2 regions of the Microbacterium sp. Y832 genome follow, and region 2 is predicted to be linked to the other one. Evidence: predicted binding sites of a transcription regulator. Region 2 holds the regulator's gene; the other holds the start of a gene.
The links. The regulator LexA, encoded in region 2, represses DNA repair genes until DNA is damaged. The targets are predictions, from matches to a motif close to TCGAACANNTGTTCGA.

Region 1 (15,049 bases), on a different contig from region 2:
GACGGTCACGGTATCTCCCGTTTTCTCGTCGCGCCGGGGCCCGGATCGGCGTCCCTGTCACGCGATCTCCCTTGAACGGAAGGATGTTCCCACCAGCCCGCATGACGGGGCCACCGGGGCATCCTCGCCGCCTCCGACCCTAGCGCAGGGTGCACCCCGCGAGTAGGGCCGGACAGAAAAAACCGCCCGGCGCGGTGGCGCCGGGCGGTTACAGAAAAGCTCAGACGAGCAGACCTGCGGTCTTCTCGCGCGCCGTCGCGAAGCGACGCTGCACGTCGTCCCAGTTGGCGATGTTCCAGAACGCCTTGACGTAGTCGGCACGCACGTTCTTGTAGTCGAGGTAGTACGCGTGCTCCCACACATCCAGGAGCAGGAGCGGCACGGTGCCCGCCGCGAACTGCGACTGCTGGTCGAAGAACTGCTGGATGATGAGGTTCTCGCCGATCGAGTCCCAGAACAGGCCTGCCCAGCCCGATCCCTGCACGCCGAGCGCGGCTGCGCCGAAGTGAGCCTGGAACTTGTCGAACGACCCGAAGTGATCGTCGATCGCGGACTCGAGGTCACCCGTGGGCTTGTCTCCGCCGTTCGGCGAGAGGTTCTTCCAGAAGATCGAGTGGTTCGTGTGGCCGCCGAGGTTGAACGCGAGGTCCTTCTCGAGCTTGTTCACGTTCGAGAAGTCGCCCTTGTCACGCGCCTCGGCGAGCTGCTCGAGAGCAGTGTTCGCGCCGGTCACGTAGGCCTGGTGGTGCTTGTCGTGGTGCAGCTGCATGATCGTCGCACTGATGTGCGGCTCAAGCGCTGCGTAGTCGTACGGGAGGTCGGGAAGCGTGTAGGTCGCCATGTTCTCTTCTTCCTGTCGGCACCGTGAACGCGAAGGCGTCCTGCGGCGGGGGTGACCGTTTCATCCTACTGAGCCACAGCAGACCCGGCGGGGGCTTGCGGCGCATGCGCTCTGGTGAACCGGAGCGCGTCAGTCCTCGCCGCCGAGCGGAACGGCCGATTCGGTGCCGGGGATCTCGTCCTGTTCGGCCTTCTTGTCGGCCATCGCGAGGAGTCTGCGGATGCGGCCGGCGACGGCGTCTTTCGTGAGCGGCGGATCGGCGTGGTGCCCGAGTTCGTCGAGGCTGGCATCGCGGTGTGCGAGACGCAGCTCCCCTGCCTCACGCAGGTGATCAGGCACCTCGTCGCCCAGGATCTCGAGCGCTCGCTCGACTCGCGCGCACGCAGCGACGGCTGCCTGGGCGGACCGCCGCAGGTTCGCGTCGTCGAAGTTGACGAGACGGTTGACCCCGGCGCGCACCTCGCGACGCTGACGCATCTGATCCCAGTCCGCGGCCGCCCGGACAGCGCCCATCTCGGCCAGCGCGAGCCGGATGGCTTCGCCCTCGCGGACGACGACGCGCGGCACGCCGCGCACTTCGCGCGCCTTGGCGGGGATGCCGAGACGGTGCGCGGCACCGACGAGCGCCATGGCCGCTTCGGGCGCGGGACACGTGATCTCGAGCGCGGCCGAGCGGCCGGGGTCGCTCAGCGAGCCTGCTGCGAGGAAGGCGCCCCGCCAGATGGCGGCCAGGTCGGGTCGCGCGCCGGTCGTGAGCTTGTTCGGCAGGCCGCGCACGGGTCGGCGGCGCTGATCGAGCAGACCCGTCTGGCGCGCGAGCGTCTCACCGCCGTCGATGACCCGCACGGCGAAGTTGTTGCCGGAGCGTCCGCCGGAGCCCTGCACGTGCACGAGTTCGGGCCGCACGCCGTAGATCTCCATCAACTCACGGGCGACGCGACGTGCGAGACGGTCGGAGTCGAGTTCAGCCTCGACAGCCACGCGGTTGGCGATCGAGTGGAGCCCGCCCGAGAACCGCAGGAGCGCGGTCAGCTCGGCGACACGGGCCGACGGGCGCGGATCCCTCACGGTGATCAGTTCGGCCTTCACGTCGGCGGTCAGCGACACGTCTCTCCTCACAGATGGGAACGGGGACGATCGTCCAGCTTACTCTCGCGCGGAGTCGTCGACCGCCGCTCACTCCCTCCCGAGGTCGCGGTGCTTGATGCGCACGGCGACGCCGGAAACCTTCGACAGCCGGCTCGCGAGCTCACGCGACATCACGACCGAGCGGTGCTTGCCTCCCGTGCATCCGATCGCGACGACGGAGTGCCGCTTGTTCTCGCGCTGATACCCCTCGAGCACGGGCACGAGCGACTCGGCGTAGGAGTCGATGAACTGCTCGGCGCCCTGCTGGCTCAGCACGTAGTCGCGCACCCGTGGGTCTTCGCCCGTGAGGGCGCGCAGGTCCTCTTGCCAGAACGGGTTCGGGAGGAATCGCATGTCGGCGACGATGTCGGCGTCAGGAGGCAGACCGTACTTGAAACCGAAGCTCATGATCGTGAGCGTGTGCCGCGCCGCGCCTTCTTCGGAGAAGAGATCGACGACGCGCGTCGACAGCTGATGCACGTTGAGCAGCGACGTGTCGACGATGATGTCCGCCCGCTCGCGCACGGGCGCGAGTCGTTCGCGCTCCTGCCGGATGCCGTCGAGGATGGTGCCGTCGCCCTGCAGCGGGTGCGGGCGGCGCACCGCCTCGAAGCGTCGCACGAGCACGTCGTCGGATGCATCGAGGAAGATCGACCGGACGGGGCGGCGCTCGCGCAGCGTCCGCATCACCTCGGGAAGCTCGGAGAAGATGTCGCGGCCGCGCGCGTCGACGACGACGGCGACCTTGGGCAGCGCCTCACCCGCGATCTCGGTCAGATCGAGCAGGGGCTTGAACATCTGCGGCGGGAGGTTGTCGACGACGTACCAGTCGAGGTCTTCGAGCGCGTTCGCAGCCGTGGACCGACCGGCACCGGACAGCCCCGTCACGATCAGCACTTCACCGGCGTCACGCCGGGAATCGTCGCTCATAAGCCCCCCGTCCAGGAACTCAGCCTATCGAGTCGCGAGGTGGGCGTGGATCGTCCCGGCGAGCTTGGGGCCGATGCCCGGCAGCTCCGAGATCTCTTCGGGGCTCGCCGCCTTCAACGCCGTGACCGAGCCGAAGTGGCGCAGAAGCGCTTTGATCCTCGTCTCGCCGAGGCCCGGGACCTCGGCCAGTACGCTCTGGATGTCGCGTCGACGTCGCTTGCGCTGGTGCGAGATCGCGAAACGGTGGGCTTCGTCGCGAAGCCGCTGCAGGAGGTAGAGCGCCTCGCTCGTGCGCGGCAGGATCACCGGGAAATCCTCACCCGGAAGCCACACCTCTTCGAGCCGCTTGGCGATACCGCACAGCGCGATCTCGGCACGCCCGGCATCGTGCAGCGCACGGGCAGCCGCCTCGACCTGGGGCTTGCCGCCGTCGACGACGAGCAGCTGCGGACGGTACGCGAACCGAGGCCGCTTCCGCTCCCCTGCCGCTGCGTCTGCGCCCTCGGCCGCTGATCCCGCGTCGTCGTTGCCGGAGCCCGGTGAAGGGTCGCGCGCCTCGGGCCGATCGAGATACGCCAGACGTCGCGTCAGCACCTGGTAGAGCGAGTCGGTGTCATCCGTCGTCTCGGGAATGCCGAACGACCGGTACTGGTCCTTGCGGGGCAGGCCGTCTTCGAACACGACCATCGAGGCGACGACGTTCGTCCCGCTCAGGTGCGACACATCGAAGCACTCGATCCGAAGGGGGGCCTCGGCGATTCCGAGCGCCTCCTGCAGATCGGTGAGCGCCTGCGTGCGGGCGACGTAGTCGCTCGTGCGCCGGGTCTTGTGCAGCATGAGGGCCTGCTGGGCGTTGAGCGTCGCGGTCTTCATCAGCTCGGCTTTGCGTCCGCGCTGCGCGATCTGGATCGACACGTTCCGACCGCGTCGCTCACGCAGCCAGGTCTCGAGCTCGGTCGCGTCCTCGGGCATCGAAGGCACGAGCACCTGCCGCGGGATGTCAGCACCGGCGGCGTCGCCGTAGGCGCGCTGCAGGACCTGGTCGACGAGGTCCCCGCCCGAGATGTCGAGCTCTTTCTCGAGGGTCGTCGCTCGCACGCCGCGCACGCGCCCGCCCCGGATGACGAAATGCTGCACGGCGGCGGCGAGTTCGTCTTCGGCGATGCCGAACAGGTCGGCGTCGGTGTCTTCGGCCAGCACGAGGGCGCTCTTGTTCAAGACGGCGTCGATCGCCTGCAGCCGGTCGCGGTAGACGGCGGCCGCTTCGTAGTCCATCGCTGCGGCGGCCTCGCGCATGCGGGCGGTCAAGTCGCGCGTGAACCGCTGGTCGCCGCCAGCCATGAACGCGACGAAGTCATCGACGACCGCGCGGTGCTCCTCGATCGTGACGCGCATCGAGCACGGGCCGCCGCAGCGGCCGATCTGACCGGGGAAGCACGGCCGCCCCGTCGACATCGCCTTCTTGTACGACGCATCGCTGCAGGTACGGATCGGGAAGACCTTGATGAGTTGGTCGATCGTGTCATGGACGGCCCACACCTTCGGGTACGGCCCGAAGTACTTCGCCCCCGCGATCCGGCGATTGCGCGTCACGAGGACGCGCGGCGCCTCGTCGGCGAGGGTGACGGCCATGAACGGGTACGACTTGTCGTCGCGGTAGCGAACGTTGAACGGCGGATCGAACTCCTTGATCCACTGGTATTCGAGCTGCAGCGAATCGACGTCGGTCGCGACGACGGTCCATTCGACGGAGGCCGCGGTCGTGACCATCCGCCGCGTGCGCTCGTGGAGCGTGTGCAACGGAGCGAAGTAGTTCGACAGCCGTGCGCGCAGGTTCTTCGCCTTGCCGACGTAGAGCACCCGTCCGTCGCGGTCACGGAATCGGTAGACGCCGGGGTTCGTCGGGATCTCCCCCGGCTTCGGCTTGTACGCGACCGTGGGAACGGATCGGGTCATGCGTCAGCCCGCCTTGCGCTGGATACCCGGTCCTTGACCCTCGAGCACTTCGGCGAGGAAGACGCCGGTGTGGCTGCCCTCGGCACGGGCGACGCGCTCAGGCGTGCCCGTCGCGATGACCTCGCCGCCGCCGGCGCCACCCTCGGGACCGAGGTCGATGACCCAGTCGGCCGACTTGATGACGTCGAGGTTGTGCTCGATCACGATGACGGTGTTGCCCTTGTCGACCAAGCTGTTGAGCACTTCGAGCAGGCGGGCGACGTCTTCGAAGTGCAGACCCGTCGTCGGCTCGTCGAGCACATAGATCGAGCGGCCGTTCGACCGGCGCTGCAGCTCTGTCGCGAGCTTGACGCGCTGCGCCTCACCGCCGGACAGCGTCGTGGCGGACTGGCCGAGTCGAACGTAGCCGAGACCCACATCGACGAGGGTCTTGAGGTAGCGGTGGATCGCCTGGATCGGCTCGAAGAACTCGGCGGCCTCGGCGATCGGCATCTCGAGCACTTCGGCGATGTTCTTGCCCTTGTAGTGCACCGACAGCGTGTCGCGGTTGTACCGCTTGCCATGGCACACCTCGCAATCGACGTACACATCGGGCAGGAAGTTCATCTCGATCTTGATCGTGCCGTCGCCCGAGCACGCCTCGCACCGGCCGCCTTTCACGTTGAAGCTGAACCGGCCGGGCTGGTAGCCCCGAGCCTTTGCTTCGGGCGTGTCGCTGAACAGCGAGCGGACGCGGTCGAACACGCCCGTGTAGGTCGCGGGGTTGGATCGGGGTGTGCGTCCGATCGGCGCCTGGTCGACGTGCACGACCTTGTCGAGGTTGTCGAGCCCCGTCACGCGCGTGTGCTTGCCCGCGACGCGGCGTGCGCCGTTGAGACGGCTCGCGAGGACTTCGTAGAGGATGCCGTTGACCAGCGTCGACTTGCCCGAGCCGCTGACACCCGTCACGGCCGTCAGCACGCCGAGCGGGAAGTCGACCGTGATGTTCTTGAGGTTGTTCTCTCGCGCCCCGACGACCGTGATCTGACGCTTCTTGTCGATCTTGCGCCGCTTCGCCGGGATCGGGATCTCGCGGCGCCCGGCGAGGTAGTCGCCCGTGATCGAGGCGGAGTCCTCGAGGAGCGAAGCGAGCGGACCCGAGTGCACCACCTCGCCGCCGTCGACACCGGCACGCGGCCCGATGTCGACGACCCAGTCGGCCGCGTGGATCGTCTCTTCGTCGTGCTCGACGACGATGAGGGTGTTGCCGAGGTCGCGCAGAGTGACCAGGGTCTCGATGAGCCGTCGGTTATCACGCTGGTGCAGGCCGATCGAGGGCTCATCGAGCACGTACAGCACGCCCGTCAGCCCCGAGCCGATCTGCGTCGCGAGGCGGATGCGCTGCGCTTCGCCGCCTGACAGCGAGCCGGCCGACCGGCCGAGACTCAGATAGTTGAGCCCCACTTGGAGGAGGAAGTCGAGGCGTGCGCGGATCTCGCGCAGCACGGCAGCAGCGATCTGCGCTTCGCGCTCGGTCAGTTCGAGCGTCGCGAAGAACTCCCGCGACTCGGCGAGGCTCAACCGCGACGCATCGGCGATGGAGTGGCCGTGCACGAGCACCGCGAGGACTTCGGGCTTGAGTCGATCACCGTTGCAGACCGGACACGGCACTTCGCGCAGGTACTCGGACCACCGCTGCCGCTGCGTGTCGGACTCGGCCTGCAGGTACTGCCGTTCGATGTATGGGACGACGCCCTCGAACCCCGACGTGTAACGCATCTCACGGCCGTAGCGGTTGCGCCATTTGACGGAGACTTTGTAGTCCTCGCCTCGCAGCACGGCTTCGCGCACCGATTCGGGCAGGTCTTTCCACGGCGTATCGAGCGAGAAATCGAGGTCGCGTGCGAGGCCTTCGAGCAGCCGCTCGTAGTACTGGTAGAGCCCCTTGCCCTGCGTCGTCCACGGCACCAGGACACCCTCGCTGATCGAGAGCTCCTCATCACCGAGCATGAGCTCGACGTCGACCGACATGCGGGTACCCAGCCCGGAGCAGGCGGGACAGGCGCCGAACGGCGCGTTGAACGAGAAGGTGCGCGGCTCGATCTCGGTCAGCTGCAGCGCGTGGCCGTTCGGGCACGCGAGCTTCTCGGAGAACGACTGCCACGCGTCGTCGCCCTCTTCGTCGACGAAATTGACCTGCACGATGCCGCCGGCCAGACCCAGTGCCGTCTCGACGGAATCGGTGACCCGGCTGAGGATGTCCGGGCCCGCGACGAGCCGGTCGACGACGACGGCGATGTCGTGCTTGTAGCTCTTCTTGAGCTTCGGCGGCTCGGCGAGCTGGATGAGCTCGCCGTCGACGATCGCCCGGGCGTACCCCTTCGCGCCGAGCTCTGCGAAGAGGTCGACGAATTCGCCCTTCTTCTGGGATACGACGGGGGCGACGACCTGGTAGCGCGTGCGCTCGGGGAGCTCCATCAGCTGGTCGGCGATCTGCTGCACCGTCTGCCGCTGGATGCGCTCGCCGCACTCGGGGCAGTGGGGCACGCCGATGCGCGCCCACAGCAGACGCATGTAGTCGTGGATCTCGGTGATCGTGCCGACCGTGGAGCGCGGGTTGCGGTTGGTCGATTTCTGGTCGATCGACACGGCAGGGCTGAGCCCTTCAATGAAGTCGACGTCGGGGCGGTCGACCTGTCCGAGGAACTGCCGCGCGTAGGCGCTCAGTGATTCGACGTAGCGACGCTGCCCCTCGGCGAAGATCGTGTCGAACGCGAGGCTCGACTTGCCCGAGCCGGACAGACCCGTGAAGACGACGAGCGAATCGCGCGGGATGTCGAGGTCGACGTTCTTGAGGTTGTGCACGCGAGCACCGCGCACGCTGAGCGTGCCGCTCCCGTGTCCGGACGCGGGGAAGGGACGCGCGACGACGTGGCTCGAACCGGAGCCTCCGGGCGTGTGATCGGGCGTGACGACGGGGACGATGGGCACCCGACAAGTTTAGGCGGGGCCTCGGACATGGGATCGAAAGCGTGTTCGCCTCGCGCGAATCCGCACGGACGACGAATGGATGCCGCCGGCCTGGGCCTGCGGCATCCATTCGGTCACCGACCGTTCGTCACCACACGATGACGGGCAGACGGAAGCTCTGCGACGTGTCGTGCGCGTCGCTTCCGGCGTACGTCGCCGAGAGCAGGTGCACCCCGCGACTCAGGGTGGGCAGCTTCACCGAGACGACTCCGCGGTCCTTCGCCGTCAGGGTCGCCGTCGCAATGCGGCGGTTGCCGTCGAAGATCACGACCTCGCCCGCGGGAACGCCTTTCCCGGCGATGACGGCGACGTTGTACTGAATCGCCGCGCCGTATTTGGCGAGGATCCGACTCGGCACTCCGAGCGTGATCGTCGCGCTCTTGGCGACCGGTTCGGCGACCGTGATCGGCACCTCGATCGCCGTTCCCGCCAGCGTCGTGATCGTCAGCGGCACCGTGCCGCTCACACCGGTCGGCACGATGACCGACAGGTTCGCGGTTCCTGTGACGTCGAGCACCGCGTCACTCACCGTGGAATCCACGGGCGCTGTGCCGACGACGGTGCCGCCGATCGCCACCGACACCGTGTCGGCTTTCGGCTCGGTCGTCGAGAAGTCCAGTGACGAGAGCGAGACGTCGATCGTCGAGCCGGCGGTGTAGCCGCCCGCGGGCGGTGCCGACAGCGCGAGCCCGATCGAACGCTGCGCGTAGTCGGGCGAGGCCGTGCCGACGAACGCCATGTAGTCGACCATCGCCGCGAGGTCAGCCTGGCCGGTGTCTGCTCGCGCGGTTCCCTCCGGGAACACGGCGAAGTTGTCCCCACCCGAGGCCAGGAACGAGTTCGCCACCACGCGGTATCCGGCCGTGGGATCGATCGGAGCGCCCTCGAACTGCACGTTCGCGACGCGGCTGCCCTCGGGCGCCGCGGGGTCGAAGGTGTACGTCAACCCTGACGAGATGCCGAGCTTGAGGAAGGGTCGCGCGGCTCCGGCCGGCTGCCACTGCTGCTCGAGCAGCGCGGTGATCTGCCTCCCCGTCAGGGTCAATGCGACGAGGGTGTTGGCGAACGGCTGGACGTTCGCGGCCTCACGGTACGTGAGCACACCGTCGGGAGCGTACGTCATGTCGGTGCGCAGACCCCCCGGGTTCATGAACGCGATCTGCGCCGTCGGATCGGTGCGCTGCACGGCCCACAGCTGCGCGTCGGCGACGAAGTTGCCGAGCGTCGATTCGGCGCCGCGGTTCTCGGTCGTGCCGTTGCGAAGCTTGGCGCGGTTGATGTCTGCCGAGAGAGTGCCGAGCGGGGCGGCTCCGAGCTGAGCCGCGTCGGCGACCGCCTGATCGACGATGGCCGTCACGGTCGGGTCGGGCACGTAGGCGGCCGCGCCCCCCGCGTCGTACATGCTGTAGACGGTGTTGTCCATCGACTGCACGGTCTTCGTCTCGGGGTCGATCGTGATGACCATGTTGCTGAACTTCTCGCCGTACTGCCCCGACGAGATGACGGGCCGCAGTCCCGTGTCCCCCGCGTAGGGCACTTCGTGCGAATACGCCAGGTGGGTGTGCCCGGAGACGATCGCGTTGACCTCGGGACCCACGCCGTTCACGATCGCGCCGAAGCCCGTCGCCGGGTCGGTCGCCGTCGCGTAGGAGGTGTCCTCCGCACCCTCGTGCACGAGCAGCACGACGACATCGGCCTCCCCGTTCGAGGCGTCGCCATCGCTGAGATCGGCGGCGACGGCGTTGACGCTCGAGACGATCGGGCGCACATCGAGCGTCGCGATGCCTGCGGGGTTGACCAGTGACGGCAGGTCTTCCGTCACCGCTCCGATGAAGCCGACCGACACACCGTCGACGGTGCGCACCCAGTACGGCGCCAGCGCATGGTCATCGGTCTCGGTGTCCCAGACGTTCGCGCTGATGTACTCCCAGTCCGCGGCGTTCTGCACGCGATCACGCAGGTCGGCCCACCCGCCGTCGAACTCGTGGTTTCCGGCCGCGCTGACGTCAAGTCCCGCGGCGTTGAGCGCCTCGATCGTCGGCAGATCCTGCTGGATGAAGGACTCGAACGTCGACGCACCGATCAAGTCGCCCGCCGCAGCGAAGATCGTGTTGTCGTTGGCGTCGCGGAACGACTTCACGGCCGTCGCCAGCGCGGCAGCGCCGCCGGCGGGTGCGGCGGCCCCGATACGGCCGTGGAAGTCGTTCATCGTCACGAGGTTGACCGTGACGGGATCGGCGGCTTGAGCCGGGGCGGCGACGAGGGTGCCGGCGGCGAGCGCTGCGGTGGCGAATGCCGCTCCGACCGCAAGGCGTCGGCGTGCCGCAGCGCGCCGGGGTTGTGACATGTGTGGCATGTGACTGCTTCCTCTGGGGGTGGAATCGGGCAGACACGTTCGCGCGTGATCACCACGACGTGACGCTCCGGATGCCGAGCCTAAATCTGCGCACCGCGACGCGATAGCAATATGAGAGGGTGCTCACACACCGCCTCCGCCGACACCGGCCGGTTCTGTGCGATGCATGCAGGCGACGGCTACGCGTGCCCCGCGCGCTCCATGGCGCGCAGGTCGCGCTTGAGGTCCTGCACTTCGTCGCGGAGTCGCGCCGCAAGCTCGAACTTGAGCTCTTCGGCCGCGACGAGCATCTGCGCGCTGAGGTCGGCGATCGTCGCCTCGAGCTGCTCGGCACCCTCGGCCGCGATCCCCTCGCGCCGGCCCTTCGAACTGAGTGACCGTGGGGTCGGTGCCTTGCCCTTGCCCGACGCGACGCGCGACGAGTCTCGGCGCGACAGCATCCGGTCGGTGTCGGATGCCTCGCGCGCCAGGGCGTCGGTGATGTCTGCGATGCGCTTGCGCAGGGGCTGCGGATCGATACCGTGCTCTTTGTTGTACGCGAGCTGCTTGTCACGACGTCGGTCGGTCTCTTCGATTGCGTTGCGCATCGAATCGGTCATCCGATCGGCGTACATGTGCACTTCACCCGAGACGTTGCGCGCCGCGCGGCCGATCGTCTGGATGAGCGAGGTGCCGCTGCGCAGGAACCCCTCTTTGTCGGCGTCGAGGATCGCCACGAGCGAGACCTCGGGCAGGTCGAGCCCTTCGCGCAGCAGGTTGATCCCCACGAGCACGTCGTAGACCCCGGCGCGCAGTTCGCTGAGCAGCTCGACACGCCGCAGCGTGTCGACGTCGGAGTGCAGATAGCGCACCCGCACGCCGTGCTCGCCGAGGAAGTCGGTGAGCTCTTCGGCCATCTTCTTCGTCAGCGTCGTCACGAGCACACGCTCATTGCGCTCGACGCGCAGGCGGATCTCTTCGAGCAGGTCGTCGATCTGCCCCTTGGACGGCTTGACGACGATCTGAGGGTCGACCAGTCCGGTCGGGCGGATGATCTGCTCGACGACGCCGTCGGCGATGCCCATCTCGTAACGGCCCGGCGTCGCCGAGAGGTAGACGGTCTGCCCGACACGGTTCTTGAACTCGTCCCAGCGCAGCGGCCGGTTGTCGAGGGCGCTGGGAAGGCGGAAGCCGTGCTCGACGAGAGTGCGCTTGCGTGACGCGTCGCCTTCGTACATGGCACCGATCTGGGGCACCGCGACGTGCGATTCGTCGATGACCATGAGGAAGTCATCGGGGAAGAAGTCCAGCAGCGTGTGCGGCGGCTCGCCCGGGGAGCGGCCGTCGAGGTGGCGCGAGTAGTTCTCGATGCCCGAGCAGAAGCCCAGCTGCTGCAGCATCTCGAGATCGAACGTCGTGCGCATGCGCAGCCGCTGCGCCTCGAGCAGCTTGTTCTGCGACTCGAGCTCACGCAGCCGCTCGCTCAGCTCGTGCTCGATCGTGCCGATCGCGCGCTGAACGGTGTCGGTCCCGGCCGCGTAGTGCGTCGCGGGGAAGATCGGCACGGAGTCGAGCTTCTGCACCACCTCACCCGTGAGGGGGTGCAGCATGTACAGCCCCTCGATCTCGTCACCGAACATCTCGATGCGCACGGCGTACTCCTCGTACACCGGGATGATCTCGATCGTGTCGCCGCGAACGCGGAAGTTGCCGCGCGAGAAGTCGACGTCGTTGCGGTTGTACTGCATCGCGATGAACTTGCGGATGAGAGCGTCGCGGTCGTACCGCTCGCCCCGCTGCAGTGCGACCATCGCCCGCAGATACTCTTCGGGCGAACCGAGACCGTAGATGCACGACACCGTGGACACCACGACGACGTCGCGGCGGCTCAGCAGCGAATTCGTCGTCGAGTGACGCAACCGCTCGACCTCGGAGTTGATCGACGAGTCCTTCTCGATGAAGGTATCGGTCTGCGGCACGTACGCCTCGGGCTGGTAGTAGTCGTAGTACGACACGAAGTACTCGACGGCGTTGTTGGGCAAGAGCTCACGGAACTCGTTGGCGAGCTGCGCCGCGAGGGTCTTGTTGTGCGCGAGCACGAGAGTGGGGCGCTGGACTGCTTCGATGAGCCAGGCTGTCGTCGCCGACTTTCCGGTTCCGGTGGCGCCCAGCAGGACGACATCGGTCTCACCCGCATTGATGCGCGCCGCGAGCTCGGCGATCGCCTGAGGCTGATCGCCGGACGGGGAAAAGTCGCTGATGACTTCGAAGGGCCGCACGGATCGCGTCGTCTGCACCCTTCCAGCGTAGGCGCGGGCTCAGACATCCGGGCGGGATCGGCCTCGAAACGTCAGCCGGCGGCGCGCGCCGCGATGTGCTGTGGGAGCGCGTCCCACAGCGCATCGACCTGCCGCAGGGTCTCCCCCACCGTCCCTGCTGTGTCGATGACGACATCCGCGATCGCCAGGCGTGCGGCATCCGAGACCTGAGACGCGAGCCGGGCGTCGGCATCCGTCTCGGTCATTCCCCGCAGGTCGACCATCCGTGCTCGGCGCACGTGGACCGGCGCGTGGGCGACGACGATCAGGTCCCAGGGGTCGCCGACGCGAGCCTCGACGAGCAGCGGCACGTCGTACACGACGACGGCGTCGGCACGGTCGGCGAAGGCCGCAGCGAAGCGGCGCTGCGACGCCGTCGCCACGGCAGGATGCACGATGGCGTTGAGGCGGGCGACGTCGGCAGGGTTCCCGAAAGCCCGCGCCGCGAGAGCGGGGCGATCGAGGGACCCGTCGGGAAGAACCACGTCATCGCCGAACTGCTCGGCGATCTCCGCGAGGACCGGAGAGCCCGGGCGCTGTACGTCGCGGACGATCTGGTCCGCATCGACGATCACGGCACCGAGTTCGGCAAGACGCGCGGCGATCGTGGACTTGCCCGACGCGATCCCGCCGGTGAGAGCGATGAGCGGCATGGCACGAGCATGCCACGCGCGCCGGCATCACCGGACGCATGCGTATTCATCTGCATGAACCTCAGGTTTTGCTCAAGGAGTGGATCTTTGGGCGGTGCTGAGGCTTACTCAAGGCGCCCTTGCGGTAGCCGCCATACGTTCGATTCATCGCCGAAACACCTCGCCGGTCCCGCACCACGGGGGAAGGGCAAGACCGGCAGGATCATCGTCACCGCCGCGGGCGAAGCCCCGGCGTGACGTACCTCTGCTTCCGAACGACACGAGACCGACAGGAGACCGACATGCTGGCACCACGCAGCCTCGCACCGGTCTCCCCCGTGGGCGCTCGCCGTCCTGGGAGGCGCAAGCGGTGTCGCCTGGGGTCCACCGCCGCCGGCGTGATCAGGGCGTCCGTCGTGATCTCGGGTTCCCTGGAGCCGGAGACCACGACGGACGACCCGGTCCTCACTACGAAGAAGCCCGTTGCGGATCTGGGGTTCCGCGACATCGTGAGCTTGCCCAGCGAGCTCACGAGCACACTCGTGGCGCACCGCGTCGTGACGATCACCGCCGCGGGGGACGGCGGGGTTACCACGACGAAGGGCGACACGATGCCCATGCTGATCAGTCTCGTCGCTCTCCTCGGGCCGACCAGACTGATCCCCGCTCCCGAGTCCCGCGGAACCCGAAAAGCCGGGGACTCGGGAGCACTTCTGCCGGAGGTTGCGCGATGAGCCGTGCGACCACCGTGGACCACGTTGCGGTGGGGGCCGCGACTCCGGCCGACGCGGGGGCGTCGGCCGGTGGGTCCGCTGGCGCGCAGGGCCGTGCGCGCTCCGGCATCGCGGCGCTGTCCGCGGCGCTCGCTCTGATCCTGGGGGTCGGGGCGGGCGCCGCGCCGTCCACGAATCCGGTCACCTGACGGTGAACTCGCCCACTCCAGCCAACGCGTTCCGGCACCGCTTCTGGGATATCATCACCGTTGTCGATTCGCCGACCGAGAGCGACCCGTCTGATACCGGAGGTGTGCAGGTGCCGGACAGCCGTGTCGCCGTCGTGATCGAGGACGAAGCCGACATCCGGCAGCTCCTGACTGACGTGCTCGAATCCGCGGGCTTCACGGTGCACGCGGCCGGGTCCGGACTCGATGGGATCGAGCTCGTGCGGACCACGCAACCCGTCGTGACGACATTGGATGTCAGCATGCCCGGCATCGACGGGTTCGAGACCGCAAAGCGGATCCGCGCCATCAGCAACACCTACATCGTGATGCTCACGGCGCGCAGCGAAGAGATCGATGCCCTGCAGGGGCTCGAATCCGGCGCGGACGATTACATCACCAAGCCGTTCCGGCCCCGTGAGCTTCGCGCGCGCATCGAAGCGATGCTGCGCCGCCCCCGCGTGCACACCGCCTCGGGTGACGCGGCGATCGACACCCCGCTGCCCTCCCCTGCCCTTGCGGAGGATCCGGACGACGGATGGCTCGGGCATCGGGGACTGCGCGTGCACCCCGGCATGCGGATCGCGGTGCGCGACGGGCAGAACCTCGACCTGACGCGCAGCGAGTTCGACATCGTCGCCGGCCTGCTCACCGCGCGTGGCCGCGTCGTCAGCAAGAGCGAGCTGGCTCTCATGCTGCGCGGTGACCACCACGGGGCGAGTGAGTTCGTGAGCGACGCGGACGCCCGCGCGATCGAGGTGCACATGGCCAACGTGCGCCGAAAGCTCGGCGAACGGCCGACGCAGCCCCGGTGGATCGAGACCGTCCGCGGCGTGGGCTACCGCCTCACACGCTGACCACGACGACCGAAGCATCCGAGCCGCGCGCGGCGTCCATCGCCGCGCGGCGTGCCGCGCTCATGAGCGTGGCGGGCTCGTAGCCGGTCGTGTCACTGAGCGC
Region 2 (15,049 bases):
GTTCTCGGGTGCGTCGGACACGAGAACCGAGTCTACCGACGCGCGGGGCAGGGTTCCGCGCAGCCGCTACCGCCCGCCTGCTCCTCCAGCCGTGCCATCGAACTTTCCGAGGCCCCGCGCAGCGGCGATCGTCTCGGTGGCCGTCGTGGGTTCCTGACCCGCACCGGGATCGAGGGCGACGACCTTCGGGGAGCGTCGCATGCGCTTCTCGACGGCCGTCGCGACGGCCGACAGGACCAGACACAGGCCGATGTAGATGATGCCGACGACGATGGTCGCGGGCACGATCGGCGAGCCGACGCTGGCCTGCGAGCCCAGGTACTTCGCGTAGAAGAGCAGTTCGGGGTAGGTGATGATGAACCCGAGGGCGGTGTCCTTCAGCGTCACGACGAGCTGCGCGATAATGACGGGCATCATGGCGCGGATGGCCTGCGGCAGCAGCACGAGACGCATGACGCCGGCCTTGCGGAGGCCGAGCGCATAGCCCGCCTCCTGCTGACCGCGCGGCAGCGACTCGACGCCGGCACGGATGACCTCGGCGAGCACCGAGCCGTTGTAGGCGATGAGGGCGATGACGACGGCCCAGTACGGCTCCATGCGGATGCCGAGCACCGGCAGTCCGTAGTACAGCAGGAACATGAATACCAGGACGGGGATCGCCCGCAGCACCTCGACGATCGCGGTGAAAGGCCAGCGCACCCAGGCGTGGTCCGACATTCGGCCGATGGCGAGCACGAACCCGAGGATGAGGGCTCCGACGCCGGCGACGGCGAACGCACTGAGCGTGCGCAGCGTCGCGAGCCCGATCTGCACCCAGACGTTGGAGTAGGTGAAGGCCTGCCACTTCTGCGCCGTGAACTGGCCGGTGTCGAACAGTCGCCACAGCAGCAGGCCGAGGACGGCGGCCACGACGAGGACGGTGATGACTCCGAGCACGCGGTTGCGCGCGATGGCACGAGGCCCCGGGACGTCATAGAGGACGCTGCTCATCGGTTCACCCTCCAACGGTTCTCGAGTGATCGTTGAGCCCAGGAGAGGAGAAGCACGAGGGCGACGAAGATGACCATGACCCAGAGGATGACCTCGAACTGGTTGGCGCCGCGCTCACTCAGATAGCTGCGGATCGAGCCGAGGTTGACGACGGAGAAGCCCGCCGCAACGGTCGTGTTCTTCAACAGCGCGATGAAGACGCTCATCATGGGCGGAATGACCGAGCGGAAGGCCTGCGGCAGCACGACGAGCGTCATGACCTGCCCGAATGGCAGGCCCAGAGCGCGCGCGGCTTCGGCCTGCCCGACCGGAACCGTGTTGATGCCGGAACGGATCGTCTCGGCGACGTAGGTGGCGGTGTACACGCCGAGCGCGCACACCGCGAGGGTGACGTTCGTCGCGCCCGTCAGGCGCAGGCCCAGCAGAGGGGGCAGCGCAAAGCAGAAGGCGAAGAAGACGAGAGTCAGAGGGGTGTTGCGGATCGTGTTGACGTAGATCGTGCCGACGGCGCGTGCGACCGGGATCGGTGAGACGCGCATGGCCCCGACGACCAGGCCCAGGAGCAGAGCGACAGTTCCTCCTGCGAAGAACAGCAGGAGGGTGCCCAGCAGGAACTCCCACCACAGGTCGAGGTTGTCGGTGATGACGCCCACGGGGATCCTCTCAGATGTGATCAGGGGAAGGCGGGGCGGCGCCGTGCGCCGCCCCGCCAGGCCGGATTAGTCGACCTCGGGCTGGGTGCCCGAGATGCCTGCCGGTGCCAGGTGAATGTCGAACAGTCCGGTCCAGACGTCGCCGCCGTCGGTCAGGAGCGTGTTGATCCAGTCGAGGAGAGCCGTGTCGCCCTTCTCGAGGCCGACGCCGTAGCGCTCCTCGCTGAACGGCTCGCCGGCGATCTTCAGCGTGTCGGGCTCGAGCGCGACGTAGCCGGCGAGGATAGCCTCGTCGGTCGTGATCGCGTCGACCGAACCGGCCTTGAGCTGCTCGACGCACTGCGAGTAGGTGTCGTACTCGACGGTGTCGCCGGGGCTGTACTCGTCACGGATGCGCTGCAGAGGCGTCGAGCCTGTGACGGAGCAGACGATCTTGCCCTCGAGGTCCTCGGGGCCGTTGATGTCGTCGTTGTCCGCGGCGACCAGAAGGCCCTGACCCGTGATGAAGTACGGGCCAGCGAAGTCGATCTGCTCCTTGCGGGCGTCGGTGATCGAGTACGTGCCGACGTAATAGTCGATGTCACCGTTCACGATCGCCTGCTCGCGGTTCGCCGAGGGGATCGTGACGTACTCGATCTGGTCCTCGCTGAAGCCCAGCGACGCAGCGATCCAGCGCGCGATGTCGACGTCGAATCCGGTACGCTCACCCGTCGTGGCGTCTTCGTAGCCGAGGCCGGGCTGGTCGTTCTTGACGCCGACGATGACGCCGTCACGTGCGACCATGCGGTCGTAGGTGGGGCTGTCGGTCAGATCGACCTCGGTCGCGACCTCCCAGAGCGCACCGCTGTCTCCGTCGCTGCTCGTGTCGCCACCGGTCGTGTCGCCGGGCGTACCGCTGTTGCAGGCCGTCAGGGCGAGTGCCGCGATGGCGAGTCCGGCGAATGCGCCGCCGATACGTGTTCTGCGCATGTGATCCTCCTGGGTTTCTTATGCGTTTTATGCGCCGCGCCCGGTGCTGGGGGCGTGGGGTCTAGTGGGTCAGCAGCTTCGAGAGGAAGTCCTTCGCCCGGTCGCTGCGCGGCTTGGTGAAGAACTCCTCAGGCGTGCCCTCTTCGACGATCAACCCGTCGGCCATGAACACGACGCGGTCGGCCGCCTTGCGGGCGAAGCCCATCTCGTGCGTCACGACGATCATGGTCATGCCGTCGTGCGCGAGGCCGATCATGACATCGAGCACTTCGTTGATCATCTCGGGGTCGAGCGCACTCGTCGGCTCGTCGAAGAGCATGACCTTCGGCTGCATCGCGAGGGCGCGCGCGATAGCGACGCGCTGCTGCTGTCCGCCCGAGAGCTGTGCCGGGAGCTTGGATGACTGGTGGCCGACACCGACGCGGTCGAGCAGCTGCGTGGCGAGCTTGTCGGCATCCGCCTTCTTCATGCCCTTGACCTTGATCGGACCGAGCGTGACGTTCTCGAGGACCGTGAGGTGCGAGAACAGATTGAACGACTGGAACACCATGCCGACGTCGGCGCGCAGTGCGGCGAGCCCCTTGCCCTCCTTGGGCAGCTCTTTGCCGTCGATCTTGATGGTGCCGCTCGTGATGGTCTCGAGCCGGTTGATCGTGCGGCACAGCGTCGACTTGCCCGAGCCGGAGGGCCCGATCACGACGACGACCTCACCGCGGTTCACGGTGAGGTTGATGTCGGTGAGCGCCTGGAAGTCGCCGTAGTGCTTCTGCACGTCGGTGATCTCGACAAGCGGGTCACCCCTCCTGACGTTGATGTTCGACGTCTTCGGCGCAGAATCAGAGGTCGTCATAGCAAATACCCTAGGGGTGCGCGCCTACCCGTCACACGCGACGCCGCCGAGCTTTACCGATCCGTGACCGGACTCACGCCCGCTGCGCGAAGGCCGTCTCGTACAGGCAGACACTCGCAGCGGTCGCGAGGTTGAGCGATTCGGCGGCGCCGAAGATAGGCAGCCGAAGAGACAGATCGGCCAGAGCGAGCGACTCGTCGTCGAGGCCGCGCGCTTCGTTGCCGAACAGCCACGCCGTCGGCGCTGCCAGCAGCGCGCGGGCCGCGAGGAAATCCTCTCCCCCGACATCGGCCGCAATGACGCGCACGTCGGCCGACCGCGCCCGCTCGACCGCCGTGCTGAGGTCGACGCCGACAGCGATGGGCAAATGGAAGAGCGAGCCTGTCGTGGCGCGGACGACCTTCGGGTTGTAGGGATCGACGGTGCGACCGGTGAGCACGACGGCGTCGGCTCCGGCGGCATCCGCGGCTCGGATGATCGTGCCGAGGTTGCCCGGATCGCGCACCTCTTCGCAGATGACGACGAGGCGCGGGGATGCCGCGAACACGTCGCGCACCGAGGTCGGCGTCTGCCGTGCGACGGCGACGATCCCCTGAGGCGTGACCGTGTCGGCCATCGCGTCGAGCACCGCTTCGGTCGTGAAGACCACATCGATCCCGGCGTCGTCGGCGGCGTCGCGGATGTCGGCGTGCTTCTCGAGCGCCGACGGCGTCACGAACATCTCGAGGAGCGTGTCGGGGCGGTGGGCGAGCGCTTCGCGCGCGGCCTGCGGGCCCTCGAGCAGGAAGAGCCCGGTCTCCTGCCGTGCGCTACGTCTGGTGAGCTTTGCCACCGCGCGGACTCGGGGCGACCGTGGGTTCTCGAGCACGCTCCCAGCATAGATCCCACGATGGCCGGGAACGACGGAGGGCGCCCTCCCGAGGGAAGGCGCCCTTGCACATCGATGCGCCTGCGGCGCTGTTCGACCGGGTTCGGTCAGGCGCTCTTGGGAGCGTTGACGTTCTCGGGCAGTGCCGTGCGCGCGGTCTCGACGAGCGACGCGAACGTTGCCGGCTCGTTCACCGCGAGCTCTGCGAGCATGCGGCGGTCGACCTGCACACCCGCGAGGCCGAGGCCCTGGATGAAGCGGTTGTAGGTGATGCCGTTCTGGCGGGCAGCGGCGTTGATGCGCTGGATCCACAGGCGGCGGAAGTCGCCCTTGCGCTTGCGACGGTCGCGGTACGAGTAGACGAGGGAGTGGGTGACCTGCTCCTTCGCCTTGCGGTACAGACGCGAACGCTGACCCCGGTAACCGGAGGCGCGTTCGAGGATGACGCGACGCTTCTTCTGGGCGTTGACGGCCCGTTTGACTCTAGCCATTTCGTTTCGTTCCTATTCGTGCGCGGGCGCTCAGAGACCGAGGAGCTTCTTGGCGATCTTGGCGTCGCCGGGAGCCAGGATCTTGTCGGCCGACAGGCGGCGCGTGCGCTTGGTCGGCTTGCCCTCGAAGTTGTGGCGAAGGTTCGCCTGCTGCCTCATGATCTTGCCGCTGCCGGTGACCTTGAAACGCTTCTTGGCACCCGAGTGGGTCTTCTGCTTCGGCATTTCTCTTCCTTCGTTGAGTTTCCCGCCGGAGCGGGAGTCGTAACCCGCCGGAGCGGGAATCTGTGGGCCTATGCGGCGTCGGTGTCTTCGTTCGACGAGCCGTTGTCTTCGTTCGACGAGCCGGAGCGAGAAGAACGTGCTGCCTCTTTGTTGGCGGCGCGCTGAGCGTTCTGCTCGGTCTTCACTTCGGACTTGTTCTTGTGCGGTGCGATCACCATCACCATGTTTCGCCCGTCGATCGTGGGGCTCGACTCGACCGTGCCGAACTCGGCGACATCCTCGGCGAACTTGCGCAGGAGACGCACACCCTGCTCGGGACGCGACTGCTCGCGGCCACGGAAGAGGATCATCGCTTTGACCTTGTCACCGGTCTTCAGGAAGCCCTCGGCGCGCTTGCGCTTGGTCTGGTAGTCGTGCGCGTCGATCTTCAGACGGAAGCGGACCTCTTTGAGGACCGTGTTCGCCTGGTTGCGACGTGCTTCCTTGGCCTTCTGCGCAGCCTCGTACTTGAACTTCCCGTAGTCCATGATCTTGACCACAGGAGGCTTCGAGTTGGGGGCCACCTCTACGAGATCGAGGTCAGCCTCCTGCGCCAAACGCAGCGCCACTTCGATGCGGACGACGCCGACCTGCTCTCCGGCGGGACCCACGAGACGGACTTCGGGGACGCGGATGCGGTCATTGGTACGGGGATCGCTGATGCGGAGCTCCTCTTATCGTGCGGTGTCACACCGTGGCACGGGTGTGACACGGGCGGAAGAGGAGCACTCCACCCAGACGGCGCGAACGCCGGCTTGCTGCACCCTGACTACCCCGCACGCTCTGCGCACGGGGCGGAGTACAAGACCCGGTAGCCTGGAACGGCAAGCGCGGGTGGGATGTGATCCACTTTCCACTCCGAGGCATTACGCTCCGGAGACCGCCACAGTTTAGCAGAAAGAGCGGCGTGAACACGATTCGGGATGATGAAGCACAGGATGCCGCACGCGGCGACGACGAGCGGCACCGCCGCTGGGAGGAGCAGGAGCGCGCAGCCTCCTCTGCGACGCGCGACATCGCCGACGTCCCCGCCGTCGAGATCATCACGACGGCGGCCGTGCACCTCATGAGTGCGGCAGCGGTCAAAGTCGGCCTCGCGGACGACCCCGAGACCCAGACCGACCTCGACGAGGGCCGCAAGCTCATCAACGCGCTCGCGGGCCTCATCACGGCCGGCGCTCCCGAGATCAGCGACATGCACGCGCGTTCGCTGCGCGACGGCCTGCGCTCGCTTCAGCTCGCGTTCCGTGAAGCCTCGGTCATCCAGGACCCGATCGGCAAGGGGCCCGGCGAGAAGTGGACCGGCCCGGTCACCTGACCCTCAGCCGCGGACGAGCTTGACCGTCAGCGAGTCCACGAGCACCGCGATCCGGTCATCGGCTGCCCAGCGCGAAGCCAGTCGCGCCAGCACGGCGTCGAGCGCACTCGCATCGAGGCCGTCGATGAGCTGCAGCCGCACGACGAGTTCAGGTCCACGCAGGCGCGCCGTCGGGTCGCCGGGCTCGACGGCGAGGTCGAGCACGGCGAGCTCTCCGCCGATGCTCTCGGTGAGTCCGGCGAACACCTCGGGCGACGCGAAGCTCGGCTCCCACGCGTGCCCCTGGGCGATCGCCCACACGGCGGGCCGACGCAGCACGAACTCGGTCGGCGAAGTCGGGTCGATCACGATGAGATCGGTCTCGTCTTCGGCCGCGGCGACCGCCGTGCGGATGCCGTCTGCGGGAACGGGCCGTGCCGCGGCATCCCACCGAGCCATCGTCTCGACCGAGGTGAACACCGGCAGCACGCGACGCCCGTCGGGAGCGGCCACCGTCACGATCGACAGCTCCTGCGTCTTGTCGACGACCAGGCCGTGCGGGCCGATCGTCGGCTCCTCCGCGTCGCGAAGGTCGCCCTTCTCGGCGAGCAGCGGGATCAGCAGCCGGGCGCGGCGGTAGGCCTCGACCACCGCCGACTGATCGCCGCCACCGTCGTGGAACGCGCGCAGCGCCGCGAGGAGAGCAGGATCTGCGGAGCCGTCATCCTGGGAATGCGGATTGGACTGGAAGCTGCGCCCCTCCCACGGCACACCGGCGGAATCCGCAAGGTGCGCGTCGCGGCAGCCGTCAGTGTCCTGCGACATCCAGTGCCTCGGCGAGCGTGAACGCACCCGCGTAGAGAGCTTTGCCGACGATCGCACCCTCGACGCCCAACGAGACGAGCTCGCGCAGGGCCGCGATGTCGTCGAGGCTCGAGACGCCTCCCGAGGCGATGACGGGCTTGGGGGTGCGCGAGGTGATTTCGCGCAGCAGATCGAGATTCGGCCCGTTCAGCATGCCGTCCTTCGTGACATCGGTGACGACGTAACGGCTGCAGCCGGCGTCCTCGAGACGTTCGAGCACGTGCCACAGGTCACCGCCCTCCCGGGTCCAGCCGCGCGCGGCGAGCGTCGTACCGCGCACGTCGAGGCCCACAGCGACGAAGTCGCCGTACCTGCTGATGACCGACGCCGCCCACTCGGGGTTCTCGAGCGCGGCTGTTCCGAGGTTGACACGAGATGCGCCGGACTCCAGCGCCGACTCCAGGGAACGGTCGTCACGGATACCGCCGGACACCTCGACCTGTACTCCCTTGACGTGCTTGATGACCCTGCGCAGCACACCGGCGTTGTCACCGCGACCGAAGGCGGCATCGAGGTCGACGAGGTGGATCCACTGGGCGCCCTGCCGGGCCCAGTCGTGCGCAGCGTCGATGGGGTCGCCATAGCTCGTCTCGGTGCCCGCCGCACCCTGCGTGAGCCGGACGGCTTTGCCGCCGGCTACATCGACGGCGGGAAGCAGGATCAGTTCTGGCGTGGACGCGAAATCGTTCATGGCTCCTCGTGTGGGACTCTCACGCGGCCGGGCGGCGCGGACGACACGACTTCAGAGGCTAGTCCCTGCTGAGGCCGCCGACCCAATTCGCCAGCAGACGGATGCCGGCCTGGCCGGACTTCTCGGGGTGGAACTGCGTCGCTGAGAGCGGACCGTTCTCGACCGCAGCCAGGAAGGGCCTGCCGTGCGTGGCCCACGTCAGGGTCGGCGCAGTGAACGGCTCCTGCGGCTCGAGCTCCCAGTGCTGCGCGGCGAAGGAGTGCACGAAGTAGAAGCGCTCCTGCTCGATGCCGGCGAACAGCCGCGAACCGGAGCCGGCGTCGACCGTGTTCCAGCCGATGTGCGGCAGCACGGGCGCGTCGAGTTCAGTGACGGCGCCGGGCCATTCCCCCAGCCCTTCGGTGTCGACCCCGCGCTCGACCCCCCGGTCGAAGAGCACCTGCATTCCGACGCAGATGCCGAGCACGTGTCGGCCGCCGGCCAGTCGACGGTCGATGATGTCGTCACCGCGGATGGCGCGCAGCGCCTGCATGACGGCGCCGAAGGCTCCGACGCCGGGCACGAGGAGTCCGTCGGCGTCGAGCGCGAGCCCCCGGTCGGACGTCAGACGCGCGTCGGCTCCCGCGAGAGCCAGTGCTTTGACGGCGGAGTGGACATTTCCCGAGCCGTAGTCGAGCACCGCGACGAGCGGACGAGTGCTCACAGAGCACCCTTCGTGCTCGGGATGCCCTCGACGAGCGGGTCGAGGGCTTTCGCCTGGCGGAAGGCGCGGGCGAAGGCCTTGTACTCGGCCTCGGCGATGTGGTGGGGGTCACGGCCGGCGAGGACCCGGACGTGGGTCGTGAGCCCGCCGTGGAACGAGATCGCCTCGAACGTGTGACGCACGAGGGAGCCCGTGAAGTGACCGCCGATGAGGTGCAACTCGAATCCGTCGGGCTCGCCCGTGTGCACGAGGAAGGGCCGCCCGCTGATGTCGACGACCGCCTGCGCGAGTGCCTCGTCGAGCGGCACGAGCGCATCGCCGTACCGCGAGATGCCCGCCTTGTCGCCAAGCGCCTCGCCGATCGCCTGTCCGAGCACGATCGCGACGTCCTCGACGGTGTGGTGCGCGTCGATGTGCGTGTCACCCGAGGCGCGCACCGTGAGGTTGGTGAGGGAGTGCTTCGCAAACGCCGTCAGCATGTGGTCGAAGAACGGGACCGTCGTGTCGATGTGGCTGCGGCCCGTGCCGTCGAGGTCGATCTCGAGCTCAACGGTGGACTCGCTCGTGGCGCGCCGCACGGAGGCGACACGGTGGCCGGCAGGACGGGTCATGAGATCGATTCTATCGAGGCGAGGGCGTCGAGGAATGCCGTCGTCTCGCCCTCGGTGCCCGCCGTCACCCGCAGGTGATTCGGGATTCCGACGTCGCGGATGAGGACCCCCTGGTCGTACAGCGCCTGCCATACGGCGGCGGGATCGTCGACCCCGCCGAACAGAACGAAGTTCGTCCACGACTCGTGCGGCAGGTACCCGAGCGCTTCGACCGTCGCCGAGATGCGGTCGCGCTGCACCACGATCTCATCGACCATTCCCAGCATGACGGAAGCGTGACGCAGCGCCGCCGAGGCAGCTGCCTGCGTGAGAGCACTCAGGTGATAGGGCAGACGCACCAGACGCAGCGCATCGATGACGGCGTCGTCCGCGGCGAGGTAGCCCACTCTCGCTCCGGCGAACGCGAACGCCTTGCTCATGGTGCGCGAGACGACGAGGCGCTCACGCCCCGGCAACAGGGTGAGCGCCGAAGGCGAGCCGTGCGGCGCGAACTCCTGATAGGCCTCATCAACGACGACGATGCCTGGCGCGACGTCGTAGACCGCCTCGACGATGTCGAGGGGCAGCGGGGTGCCGGTCGGGTTGTTCGGCGCGCACAGGAACACCACGTCGGGCTGGGCCTCGGCGATCTGGGATGCCGCGCTCTCGGCGGTGATCGTGAAGTCGGGCTCGCGAATGCCGGCGACCCAGGATGCGCCGGTGGCGCGCGCCAGGAGCGGATACATGGAGTACGTGGGCGTGAAGCCGAACGCCGTGCGGCCCGGTCCCCCGAAGGCCTGCAACACGTGTTGGAGCACTTCATTCGAGCCGTTCGCAGCCCAGATCTGATCAGAGGTGAGACCGTGCCCCAGATACTCGGCGAAACCCTCGCGCAGCGCGCGGAACTCGCGGTCGGGGTACCGGTTGACGTCGCGCAGCGCGATCGCGATGGAGTCGAGGATGTCGTCGGCGACGTCCTGCGGGACAGGGTGCGTGTTCTCGTTGACGTTCAGCGCGACGGGAAGCGCCGCCTGCGGTGCGCCGTATGGCGTCATCCCTCGCAGGTCGTCGCGGATGGGCAGGGCGGCGAAGCGGGAGGTCACGAAGGCAATCGTAGGCCGCATCGCGAGCCCGGGCGCCTGATCCGTCAGCCCGCCGGTGCGTACTGGGCGGGGATCGCGAGTGACTGGCCGAGTTCGATCGCGCCGCCCGGCAGCGCGTTGAGGCGGGCGATCGCATCGACGACATCGCGCGGGTCGTGCTGCGGTGCGACCGCCTGCGCGATCGACCACAGGGTGTCTCCGTACCCCACCGCGACCGTTGTGAACGACGTCGAGGCCGCGCCGGTGTCGCGCGATGCCAGCGCGGAGCCCCCACTGAGAACCCCGAGAGCCAGCAACGCGGCGAGCGGCATCGCCGCTGCGGTCGCGAGCACGCGGCGGCCGCGCGTCGTCGTGCGCAGGCGGGTGCGGGGCGCGGAAGCGAGAACGGGTGCGGATGCGGATGCGGCGATGGCGGTCATGCTGTTCCTCCTGGTGGGAAGGTTCGCATCCGACTTTCGGCCGGGAAAGCCGGATGCGAACTCCTGTTCCGAAGCTATCTTCGATGTTCGATGCTGTCAACGCGATTCCGGGGATGGGGATGTTCGAATGCGACACGCTGAACGGGCGCCGCGTGAACCCCGCACAACCGGATACGGTTTCGATGGGGCCACCACACCACGGACCTCCGACATTCGAAGACAGGAGCCGATATGAGCGACGCAGCCGGGCGCGAAAAGCCCCAGACGCGGCGGCGGAAGAGCCTGAGCGACAAGCAATTGGCGATCCTCGAGGTCATCCAGCGCTCGATCGCTCGACACGGCTACCCGCCGAGCATGCGCGAGATCGGCGACGCCGTCGGACTCAAGTCGCTCTCGAGCGTCACGCACCAGCTCAACCAGCTCGAGTTGAGCGGCTACCTGCGCCGCGATGCCGGCAAGACCCGCGCGATGGAGGTGCTCATCGATCTGCCCGGCAGCGCTGCCGAGAACCCGGCCGATACCGCGCCGTCCGTCGGCGATGCCGCCCTCGTTCCGCTCGTCGGGCGCATCGCCGCAGGCGTGCCGATCACCGCGGATCAGCACATCGACGAGATCTTCCCGCTCCCCCGCCAGCTCGTCGGCAAGGGCGACCTGTTCATGCTGCGCGTCTCGGGCGACTCGATGATCGACGCCGCGATCTGCGACGGCGACTGGGTCGTCGTGCGTTCGCAGGCGACGGCCGACAACGGCGAGATCGTCGCGGCGATGCTCGACGATGAGGCCACCGTGAAGACCTTCCGCCAGCGCGACGGGCACACGTGGCTGCTCCCCCGCAACTCCGCATTCGAGCCGATCCTCGGCGATGACGCGGTCGTGCTCGGCAAGGTCGTCGCTGTCCTTCGCGCTGTGTGAGGCCTGTGTCGGCGACACCGCATAGCGTGGAGGGGTGACGACTCCCTACGGTTCCTGGCCCTCTCCCCTGACCGCCGCGGCGGTCTCCGCCGCCTCGCCCCGCATCGAGGGCGCGTCTTTCGTCGGCGACGACGTGTGGTGGGGTGAGGGGGTCCCCGAAGAGGGTGGCCGCAGCACGGTGCGCCGGCGCACCCCCGCCGGTGCGGTGGAAGACGTGCTCCCCGCGCCGTGGAGTGCGCGCTCGCGCGTGCATGAGTACGGCGGCGGCTCGTGGGCGGCGACCGACGACGGCGCGCTCGTGTTCGTCGAGAAGACCGACCAGCGAGTTCGGCTGCTGCGACCCGGCGCCGAGCTGGTCGCACTCACGCCCGCCGGCGGCGATGTGCGCTTCGGCGGTTTGACGGTGCAGGGCGGTCGGCTGCTCGCAGTGCGCGAAGCCCACGGGCAGACCCCGGTACCCACGCGCGACATCGTCGAGATCCCCCTCGATGGATCAGCCGGCGACGACCCCGATGCGATCCGCTCGCTCGCCGGCGGCACCGACTTCGTCGCGCATCCGGCGCTCAGCCCCGACCGGGCCCGCCTCGCTTGGGTCGCGTGGAACCACCCCGACATGCCCTGGGACCGCGCACAGCTGCGTGTCTGCACCCTCGACGACGGCGCCGTGACCGTGTTCGACGAAGGCACGTCGCCGCTGCAGCCCGTGTGGCTGGGCGAAGACGACCTGCTCTACGCCGACGACCCGACGGGGCGGTGGAACCTCTACCGCCGCGGGATCGACCGCGCGGCGCACGCCGTGGCCCCCGTCGACGCCGACACGGGCGGCGGCATCTGGGTTCTCGGCACCCGATGGTTCGCACCCGTAGGCGGCGACCGAGTCGTCGCCGTTCGCACGAACGGCGACGACGAACTCGTCGTCGTCGACCTCGCCGACGGCACGGCGAGGTCGCTCGGTCTGCCCGTCTCGGCAGGCGCATCCATCGAAGACGTCTCGGGAGCGCGGGTGCTCGTGAGCGGAGCCGACACGACGTCGGGCTCGACGCTCTGGCTCGTCGACATCGACGACCCCGGATCGGCAGCACCGATCCGCGGCGGCACAGCGGACTGGGGACACGAGTGGATGCCGCAGCCCCGCGCCGTCACGTTCGAAGGCCCGCACGGGCCGGTGCACGCGTTCGACTACCCACCCACCAATCCGCAGGCGACCGCCCCTGAGGGCGAGCTTCCGCCGTACGTCGTGTTCGTGCACGGCGGACCGACGGCGCACTCGGGTCCCGCTGCATCCGGCAAGGTCGCCTATCTCACGAGCCGCGGCATCGGCGTTCTCGATGTGAACTATGGCGGCTCGACGGGATACGGGCGCGCATACCGCGAACGCCTCCGCGGTCAGTGGGGCGTGGTCGATGTCGATGACGTCGCCGCGGCGGCGGCCGGTCTCGCGGCGTCCGGAGTCGCCGACCCCGCGCGCATCGCGATCGCGGGCGGCTCTGCCGGGGGGTGGACCGTGCTCGCGGCCGTGACCCGCACCGAGGCCTTCGCCGCGGGGATCTCACGTTACGGCGTGGGCGATGCGCGCGCACTCGCCGCCGATACGCACGACTTCGAGGCGCGCTACCTCGACGGCCTCATCGGGCCGCTGCCCGACGCCGAAGACGTCTACATCGAACGGTCGCCTCTCAGCCGTCCGGCACTGTTCCGGGTGCCGCTGCTTCTGCTGCAGGGCGCCGACGACACCGTCGTGCCGCCCGCGCAGTCCGAGGCCGTGCGCGACGCGCTCAAGGCCCACGGCGTGCCGCACGCGTACGTGCTCTACGAGGGCGAGGGTCACGGCTTCCGCAAGTCCGAAACCGTCGTGCACGCGCTCGAGACCGAGCTGGCATTCCTCGGCGCCGTCTTCGACTTCACCCCGCCGGGTGTGCCGCCCGTCACCCTCGCGACGGGCGACTGACGGTTCTCAGGCCGGGAAGTCCGCGAGCTCGGCGGCGAGTCGCTCGTTGACGTGTGCGTGCAGATAGGTGCCTTCGCCGCGGTGCTCCTGGTCGACGATGATGCCCGTCTCATGCGCCGCCGAGATGAGGTCGCCGCGGTCGTACGGCACGATGGCGTGCACTTCGACGGCGGGCAGTGGCAAGGCCTCATCGATCGCCGCGCGCAGTTCCTCGATGCCTTCGCCCGTGCGTGACGATACGAAGTGCGCGTCCGATTCGAGGCCGCGCAGCACGAGGCGCGTGTCGTCGTCGACGAGGTCGGCCTTGTTGAACACGACGATTTCGCGCGTCTCACGCGCGCCCACGTCGCCGATCACGTCACGGACGGTCGCGAGCTGCGCTGCAGGGTCCGGGTGCGAGGCATCGACGACGTGCAAGAGCACATCCGCCTCGCCCACCTCTTCGAGCGTCGAGCGGAACGCCTCGACGAGCTGGTGCGGCAGGTTGCGCACGAAGCCGACGGTGTCGGTGAGCGTGTAGACACGCCCATCCGAGGTCTGCGACCGCCGTACTGACGTGTCCAGCGTCGCGAACAGCGCGTTCTCGACGAGCACGCCCGCGCTTGTCAGCCGGTTGAGCAGGCTCGACTTGCCCGCGTTCGTGTAGCCGGCGATCGCCACGGCGGGGATCGTGTTGCGCTTGCGCTCGGCGCGCTTGGCTTCCCGCGAGGGCGCGAAGTCGCGGATCTGGCGGCGCAGCAGTGCCATACGGGTGCGGATGCGACGACGGTCAAGCTCGATCTTGGTCTCACCGGGACCGCGCGAGCCCATTCCGGCGCCGCCGGCACCGACCTGTCCACCGGCCTGGCGGCTCATCGAGTCACCCCAGCCGCGCAGGCGCGGCAGCAGGTACTCGAGCTGCGCCAGTTCGACCTGGGCCTTGCCCTCGCGGCTCTTGGCGTGCTGGCTGAAGATGTCGAGGATCACCGTGGTGCGGTCGATCACCTTCACTTTGACGACGTCTTCGAGCGCCCGTCGCTGGCTGGGCGCGAGCTCGGTGTCGGCGATGACCGTGTCGGCGCCGACGGCGGCGACGATGCCGCGCAGCTCTTCGGCCTTGCCCCGGCCGACGTAGGTCGCAGGGTCGGGGTGCGGGCGGCGCTGCATCACGGCGTCGAGGACGACGGCACCGGCGGTCTCGGCGAGCGCAGCGAGCTCGCGCAGCGAGTTCTCGGCATCCGTCTGCTCGCCCTGCGGGTGCACGCCCACGAGCACGACGTTCTCGAGGCGCAGCTGACGGTACTCGACCTCGGTGACGTCTTCGAGCTCGGTCGAGAGGCCGGGCACGCGGCGCAGCGCTGCGCGCTCCTCTCGGTCCCACTGCTCGCCGTCGGCGTCAGACCGAGCGACGGTGGTGTCATCCTGGAGCGCCTGCGCGGAGCCGAACACGCGAACCCC

Region 1: uvrA (excinuclease ABC subunit UvrA) is a predicted target of LexA. The motif match lies at 7,859-7,874, and genes of this name have one in related genera.

Annotation. Positions count from the first base shown of each region.
Region 1 covers NZ_JBYHFM010000003.1:120,702-135,750, reverse strand. The annotation lists gene gap (type I glyceraldehyde-3-phosphate dehydrogenase) at 1-9, opposite strand, end outside; gene AC25YV_RS06335 (superoxide dismutase) at 221-841, opposite strand; gene whiA (DNA-binding protein WhiA) at 971-1,948, opposite strand; gene rapZ (RNase adapter RapZ) at 2,018-2,899, opposite strand; gene uvrC (excinuclease ABC subunit UvrC) at 2,924-4,855, opposite strand; gene uvrA (excinuclease ABC subunit UvrA) at 4,859-7,714, opposite strand; gene AC25YV_RS06310 (5'-nucleotidase C-terminal domain-containing protein) at 7,953-10,211, opposite strand; gene uvrB (excinuclease ABC subunit UvrB) at 10,400-12,496, opposite strand; gene coaE (dephospho-CoA kinase) at 12,550-13,170, opposite strand; gene AC25YV_RS06295 (S24/S26 family peptidase) at 13,566-13,883, shown strand; gene AC25YV_RS06290 (hypothetical protein) at 13,880-14,071, shown strand; gene AC25YV_RS06285 (response regulator transcription factor) at 14,182-14,946, shown strand; gene AC25YV_RS06280 (hypothetical protein) at 14,936-15,049, opposite strand, start outside.
Region 2 covers NZ_JBYHFM010000001.1:609,445-624,493, reverse strand. The annotation lists gene pheS (phenylalanine--tRNA ligase subunit alpha) at 1-21, opposite strand, end outside; gene AC25YV_RS02625 (amino acid ABC transporter permease) at 67-990, opposite strand; gene AC25YV_RS02620 (amino acid ABC transporter permease) at 987-1,643, opposite strand; gene AC25YV_RS02615 (glutamate ABC transporter substrate-binding protein) at 1,710-2,612, opposite strand; gene AC25YV_RS02610 (amino acid ABC transporter ATP-binding protein) at 2,674-3,462, opposite strand; gene AC25YV_RS02605 (TrmH family RNA methyltransferase) at 3,536-4,330, opposite strand; gene rplT (50S ribosomal protein L20) at 4,438-4,821, opposite strand; gene rpmI (50S ribosomal protein L35) at 4,852-5,046, opposite strand; gene infC (translation initiation factor IF-3) at 5,115-5,747, opposite strand; gene AC25YV_RS02585 (DUF1844 domain-containing protein) at 5,993-6,403, shown strand; gene AC25YV_RS02580 (SseB family protein) at 6,407-7,207, opposite strand; gene priA (bifunctional 1-(5-phosphoribosyl)-5-((5-phosphoribosylamino)methylideneamino)imidazole-4-carboxamide isomerase/phosphoribosylanthranilate isomerase PriA) at 7,191-7,937, opposite strand; gene hisH (imidazole glycerol phosphate synthase subunit HisH) at 7,996-8,640, opposite strand; gene hisB (imidazoleglycerol-phosphate dehydratase HisB) at 8,637-9,251, opposite strand; gene AC25YV_RS02560 (histidinol-phosphate transaminase) at 9,248-10,354, opposite strand; gene AC25YV_RS02555 (LysM peptidoglycan-binding domain-containing protein) at 10,378-10,752, opposite strand; gene lexA (transcriptional repressor LexA) at 10,984-11,664, shown strand; gene AC25YV_RS02545 (S9 family peptidase) at 11,699-13,612, shown strand; gene hflX (GTPase HflX) at 13,619-15,049, opposite strand, start outside.